DNA from 2 places in the Cupriavidus sp. FW305-26 genome. Region 1 is predicted to be linked to the other one. Evidence: predicted binding sites of a transcription regulator. Region 1 holds the regulator's gene; the other holds the start of a gene.
The links. The regulator sigma-54, encoded in region 1, starts transcription at its own class of promoters, with help from an activator protein. The targets are predictions, from matches to a motif close to TGGCANGNAANCTGCTTT.

Region 1 (3,407 bases):
CCGGGCAGTGGGCTGGCTCCGGCCTGCCGTTGGCCTGGCCGGAGGCGTCCGGCCCATTATAGAGCAGCGACTACTCCCGCATTGTGCAGCGCAACGGGGCAAGCCGGTGCAGAAAGATACATGGTGATGCAATGGTGCCTCCGCGGCGGGGAGCCGGTGCACCGGTGCGGGGCACGGCCAGGATTCCCTCTCTTTGTATGGCGCAGCATACACCTTGGCGCAGCGCTTGCGAACACCCTTGCTCATTCGGGTGAAAAGCATCGGCTCCGGCGCCACAGCCGGGGCGCGCCGCCAGTGCGGGCGCGGCATGCCGGCGGCAACCGGGAACGCGAGGGCGCAAAAAAGCCGCGCTTCTTGGCGCGGCTTGCCTGTTCAATCCTGATTCAGCAGCCCGCTGCGGGGCTGCCGGGCACGGTCATTGCTGCATTTGCGCTGCGGCCATCTGGTACTTGACCGCTTCGCGGTCGTGGCCTTGCACGCGATCCTTGTAGCGGATCACCTGACGGTCCAGCTTGTCGACGAGTGCGTCGATCGCTGCATACAGGTCTTCGTGATGCGCTTCGACAAAGATGTCCTTGCCCTTGAGATGTAGATTGATTTCCGCGTACTGACGCCGGTCCTTTTCCTTATGGTTGTCGACAGAGAGCAGCACACTAACGCCAATGACTTGATCGAAATGCCTGACGATTCGCTCCAGCTTCGTTTCCACGTACTCACGCAGAGGGGGCGTGATGTCCAGGTGGTGTCCACTGATCTTGAAGTTCATAGCGCTTCTCCTTCTGAAAGAGCCTCACCAGGCAGGCGGTGGGCTCGGCTACAAAGACTTGCGGAGATTGACTGCGGGGATCTTCAGGGCTTCGCGATACTTGGCAACGGTGCGGCGTGCGACAACGAAGCCTTGTTCGCCCAGCAGTTCGGCAATGCGACTGTCGGAAAGGGGATTCCTCGGGTCTTCGGCTCCTATCAGTTGCTTGATCAAGGCGCGGATGGCCGTTGACGAAGCCGCGCCACCGGTTTCGGTGGACACGTGGCTGCCGAAGAAGTACTTCAGTTCGAAAGTACCCATCGGCGTTGCCATATATTTATTGGTCGTCACCCGGGAGATGGTTGACTCGTGTAAACCCAGTGTATCGGCAATCTCCCGCAAAACCAAGGGGCGCATGGCGATTTCGCCGTGGCTGAAAAAGTTCTTTTGACGCTCGACAATGGCCTGCGAGACACGCAGGATTGTGTCGAACCTCTGCTGGATGTTCTTGATCAGCCAGCGCGCCTCCTGCAGCTTCTGCTGCAGCCCGGCGGTGCCGGACTCACCCTTTGCGCCACGCAGGATTTGCGCATACATGTCATTGATGCGCAGCCTCGGCATCACATCCGGATTGAGCTGCGCGATCCAGCCGCCGCCACCCTTGCGCACGAACACGTCCGGCACCACGAAGTCCGCCTCCGGGCGGCTGTATGCATGGCCGGGGTAGGGCGCCAGCGAACGGATCAGTTCGTGTGCGGACTTCAGCGCCGCTTCATCCACCTGCAGCGCCTTCTTCAGCCGCGTGTAGTCGCGTACTGCGAGCAACTCCAGGTGGTTGGTCACGATGTTCAGGGCCAGTTCGCGCTGCGGGTGCGTCAGGCGCCGCAACTGCAGGGCCAGGCACTCGGCGGCGTTGCGCGCGCCCACGCCGGGCGGGTCGAAGCTCTGCAGCAGCGTGAGGATGGCGTGGACCTCCTCGATCTCGAACTCGAGTTCTTCCGGCAACTCCGTGCAGATCTCCTCAAGCGATGCGCTCAGGTAGCCATCGTCGTCGAGCGATTCGATCAGGAAGATGGCCAGGCCCTTGTCGCGCGCCGAGATCTTCAGCGGCGTGAGCTGTTCCATCAGGTACTCGCGCAGCGTGGGCTCGGCTTCGCGCAGCTGCATCGGCGTTTTTTCGTCCTCGTCGCCCTGGGGGCGGCGGGCAAAGTCGTCCAGGCTCCAGTCGCCGCTGCCATAGTCGTCGCCGTTGCCGCTGTCGCCATAGCTGTCGTCGTCAGCCGCGCCGTCGGCGCGGGCCTCGCCATTGCCCTGCGGCTCTGCCGGCGCGGGCGCCGGTGCGCTCTGCAGGTTGACCGAGCCATCGGCCGCCACGCGCAGCGGGCTTTCGATCCAGTCGTTCTCGCGTTCGAGCAGAGGGTTTTCCGTCAGTGCCTGTTCGACCTCTTGCTGCAGTTCCAGCGTGGAAAGCTGCAGCAGCCGGATCGACTGCTGCAGTTGCGGGGTCAGGGCCAGATGCTGGGAAAGGCGGAGCTGTAGCGACGGTTTCATGCGACCTATTCTATGCGCATCTTTCCGTTGTTGGAACGGAAATTGCTATCGCTTATGCGGTCTGATCGCTGCTGGCTGTGGCAGGCCCACGTGCGCCCGCGAATAGGCCTGCCGCTCCATGGCAGGCCGCTGCATCACATGCGGAAGTTCTCACCCAGGTAGACGCGCCGCACTGCGTCATTGGCGATGATTTCCTCGGGCTGGCCCGCGGCCAGCACCGTGCCTTCGCTGATGATGTAGGCGTGGTCGCAGATGCCGAGCGTCTCGCGCACGTTGTGGTCGGTGATCAGCACGCCGATATTGCGTGCCTTGAGGAAGCTGACGATGCGCTGGATCTCGCCCACGGCGATCGGGTCCACGCCGGCGAAGGGTTCGTCCAGCAGGATGAAGCGCGGCGACGACGCCAGCGCGCGCGCGATTTCCACGCGGCGGCGCTCGCCGCCCGACAGCGACAGCGCCGGGTTGTTGCGCAGGTGCGCGATCTGCAGGTCGTCGAGCAGCGAATCCAGGCGGCGCTCGATCTCGGCCTTGGGCAGTGGCTTGCCGTTGCTCACCTGCAGCTCCAGCACCGCGCGGATGTTCTCTTCGACGTTGAGCTTGCGGAATACCGAGGCTTCCTGCGGCAGGTACGACAGCCCCATGCGCGCGCGCTCGTGGATCGGCAGGCCGCTGATGTGGTCGCCGTCGAGCACGATATCGCCTTCGTCCAGCGCCACCAGGCCCACGATCATGTAGAAGGAGGTGGTCTTGCCCGCGCCGTTGGGCCCGAGCAGGCCGACCACCTCGCCGCTCTTCACGTCGAGCGAGACGTCCTTGACCACCGTGCGCGAGCCATAGCGTTTCTTCAGGTGGCGCACGACCAGCGTGCTGCCGCCGGCAAGGACGGTGGAGGCTTCGACGGAAGGCTTGTCGGCGATGGTTGCGGTATCGGTCATTGGCACAGTCTGGCGTTCAGGCGTTTCTGGCGCCGGCCGCATGCGATGCACGCAGCCGGCGCCAGGCGTCAGGGTTTGTTGGCAGGCGCGGGCGCCGGCTTCAGGTCCAGCGGCGAGCCGCCGCTGCCCGTGGCGCCGGCCTTCTGGTCCTGGCGCGGCGACAGCACCGCGCGCAC
Region 2 (3,407 bases), on a different contig from region 1:
CCGTGCCAATCGCAACATTCCTATAACAATGAGCCCCCGTCCGTCGCGCCTGCCGTGCATTGACGCCCTGAAAGCGGTCAGCTCCCAGTTGATCGTGCTCCATCACCTGGCCTTCTATGGCCCGATGTCCGATACCGCGTATCGGCTGGCCCCGGGGCTGGTGGACTGGCTCTACGACTACGCTCGCATCGCCGTGCAGGTCTTTCTGGTGGTCAGCGGTTTCCTCGCCGCGCGCAGCCTGGCGCCGCATGGCCAGCTGGAAATCAGCCAGCATCCGCTGCTGGTGCTGTGGCGGCGCTACCAGAAGCTGGTGGTGCCCTTTGCTGCGGCGCTGCTGCTCAGCATTGCCGGGGCCGCCCTGGCGCGCCAATGGATGGTGCATGATTCGATCCCCGCGCCGCCCGGCCTGCTGCAGTTCCTTGCGCACGTGACGCTGCTGCATAACGTGCTCGATGTCGACGCGCTCTCGGCCGGGGTCTGGTACGTGGCCATCGACCTGCAGCTGTTTGCGCTGCTGCTGGGTGCGCTGTGGGCCGCGCGCGCCGTGGCGCGCGGGAAAGCGCCAGCGGGTGCCGGGGTCAGCATTGGCATTGTGGTGCTGGTGGCGGTGGCATCGCTGTTCTGGTTCAACCGCGATGCCGCGTGGGATATCTGGGCGCTGTACTTCTTCGGCGCCTATGGCATGGGGGCGCTGGCCTACTGGGCGTCCAACCCCGGTCGCCCGGTGTTGCCGCTGCTGGTCCTCGGCGCGGTAACGTTGGCGGCGCTGGCCTTCGATTTCCGGCTGCGCATCGCGGTGGCGCTGGCGACTGCGCTGCTGCTGGCGGTGGCGCGCCGCGGCGGCTGGCTGGAGCGCTGGCCGCGGGCGCGCGTGATCGGCTTCTTCGGGCGCATTTCCTATTCGGTGTTCCTGGTTCACTTTCCGGTCTGCCTGCTGGTCAACGCGCTGGTGTCGAACCTGGCGCCGGGCCAGCCGGTGCTGAACGCGCTCGGCATGGTTGCCGCATGGGCGCTCAGCAATGTGGCCGGCGCGTTGTTCTATCGCTACATCGAAAGCGCCCGGCCGTTGGCGGCGCTGCGTGCGCTGCTGGGCAACGGCCGCGACCGCGCCAGCCGGCAAAGCGTGTAACGTTTGCAGGCATGGCCGTGCAGCGGTGGTACGGCTTCTCCCGGACGGCGACGTGCCAGCATGGCCGTGCGCGCTTCTTGTTGGTGCTTGTGCACCCGTCATGCCACGTCGCCTGCACGCCATGCGTGCATGCCGCCCGCGCAAACTTGCGTTCGGCGCCACACACATCGGAGCAACACTCGCGTAAATGGCATTGGGCGATGGCACAAAGGTTGCCTAGTATGGAATCGTAAACCTGACCATTTGGTCAGGATTCCATCGGGAACCGAGGGTGCCATGTCCGACCATATCGTCCTGACCTCGCACGCACGCCGCGACAAGCCGGCCGAGCCTATCCACTGGGGCGCCCCCACGGCGGCCGAGCGCGGGCCGGTCATCGCCAGCCTGGCGAATCCGGCGCAGCGCAATGTGATCGGCACTCACGCAGGTGCCTACGCCATCTACCGGGCCCTGGCGGTTGCCGCGGGCGCATTGCAGCGCGACCATCGCACCGACCTGACCGATACCGCGCCGGCGGAGGCGATCGGCCCGCATCCGCAGTGGGGCGACCCGGAGAAGATAGTTTCGCTGGATCCGTGGGGCCACCTGGTGTCCACCGTGTTTGCCGACCGCATCGCGGCCGGCGTGGATATCCGCCCGACCATCGCCGTCACCCGCGCGCATATCAACATGCCGGAGCTGATGTCGGCCATCGCGGCCGGCCGGCTCAAGCCCGACGGCGACATCCTCCATGCCAATGGCGATGTGCGCGTGACCAAGGCTGCGGTCGATCCGGTCTGGTATCTGCCCGGGCTGGCGGCCCGTTTCGGCATCAAGGAAAGCGTGCTGCGCCGCAGCCTGTTCGAGCAGACCGGCGGCATGTTCCCGGAACTGGTGACGCGGCCGGACCTGAAGGTGTTCCTGCCGCCCATCGGCGGCATGACGCTGTATTTCTTCGGCGACGTGAGCCAGCTGGGCAAGCCTGAAACCCGCGTGGCCTGCCGCGTGCACGATGAATGCAACGGATCGGATGTGTTCGGGTCAGACATCTGTACCTGCCGGCCGTATCTGGCACATGGCATCGAGGTGTGCATCGAGATGGCGCAGCAGGGCGGTGTCGGGCTGGTGGTCTACAACCGCAAGGAGGGCCGCGCGCTGGGCGAGGTGACCAAGTTCCTGGTCTACAACGCCCGCAAGCGGCAGGTAGGCGGCGACCGTGCCGAGACTTACTTTGCCCGCACCGAATGCGTGGCAGGCGTGCAGGACATGCGTTTCCAGGAGCTGATGCCGGATGTGTTCCACTGGCTGGGCATCCGCCGCATCGACCGCTGGGCGTCGATGAGCAACATGAAGCATGGCGCGCTGGTGGCGCAGGGCATCGAGGTGGTCGAGCAGGTGGCCATCCCCGAGACCCTGATTCCCGCCGACGCCCGTGTCGAGATCGATGCCAAGGTGGCCGCGGGCTACTTTACGCACTACACGCCGCCGGATGCGAACGAACTGGCCCTGGCAAAGGGCAGGGGGTTGAACGAATGACGATGTTTCCCGAGGATGGCAAGCCCGGCATGGACCGCCAGGGCACAGGTAACGAGATGCGGCCGGGTGCCGGCTGGCTGAGCCCGGTGCCGGAAGGGCATCCCGCTTCGGCGCTGCTGTGTGCCGAGGCGGTGCGCACGCATTGCGCGGCGGTCACCGAGAACGTGGCCAGCGGCGCGTCCGAACTTTTCACCTGGCATCCGGACCGCGTGCATGCCATTGCCGACTATGTCGCCAGCACCATCCGCCAGCGCTATCCTGACCTGCAGGTGCCGTACCACAGCCGCTGGCGCCATTTTGAAAGCGCCGGCGTCGACCAGCGCGCGGACCGGTGGCAGGTGCTGTGCGAGCGTGCCGCGCTGAGCGGGCCCGAGCACCGCGAGGAGCGCGCCCGCATCGGCATCGACCTGGTGATTCCAAGCGTATTGCTCGATGCCGGCGCCGGCCCTGACTGGCGTTACCGCGATCCGGCCAGCGACCTGGTGCTGACGCGCTCGGAAGGGCTGGGCGTGGCCAGTTTCGACCTGTTCGCGCGCGGCGGCTTCTCGGCCGCGCCGGGCGATCCGCTGCGCGCCGACGCCGAGCGGCTGCAGCGCATCGATGCCGACAGCATCGCCCACGCCTTCCAGGTCGCGCAGCACAACCCGCTGGTGGGGCTGGAAGGCCGCGCCGGCCTGCTGCGCCGCCTCGGCGAGGTGATGGAGGCGACCCCGGCGCTGTTCGGCCGGCCGGCACGGCTGGGCAACCTGTACGACTACCTGAA

Region 2: a site for sigma-54 is predicted at 1,331-1,348, ahead of AC3WQZ_RS00155 (GTP cyclohydrolase II). Genes of this name have one in related genera too.

Annotation. Positions count from the first base shown of each region.
Region 1 is NZ_JBYTAH010000032.1:49,617-53,023, reverse strand. It holds gene hpf (ribosome hibernation-promoting factor, HPF/YfiA family) at 416-766, opposite strand; gene AC3WQZ_RS18315 (RNA polymerase factor sigma-54) at 815-2,296, opposite strand; gene lptB (LPS export ABC transporter ATP-binding protein) at 2,431-3,231, opposite strand; gene lptA (lipopolysaccharide transport periplasmic protein LptA) at 3,300-3,407, opposite strand, start outside.
Region 2 is NZ_JBYTAH010000001.1:35,095-38,501, forward strand. It holds gene AC3WQZ_RS00150 (acyltransferase family protein) at 29-1,129, shown strand; gene AC3WQZ_RS00155 (GTP cyclohydrolase II) at 1,406-2,644, shown strand; gene AC3WQZ_RS00160 (URC4/urg3 family protein) at 2,641-3,407, shown strand, end outside.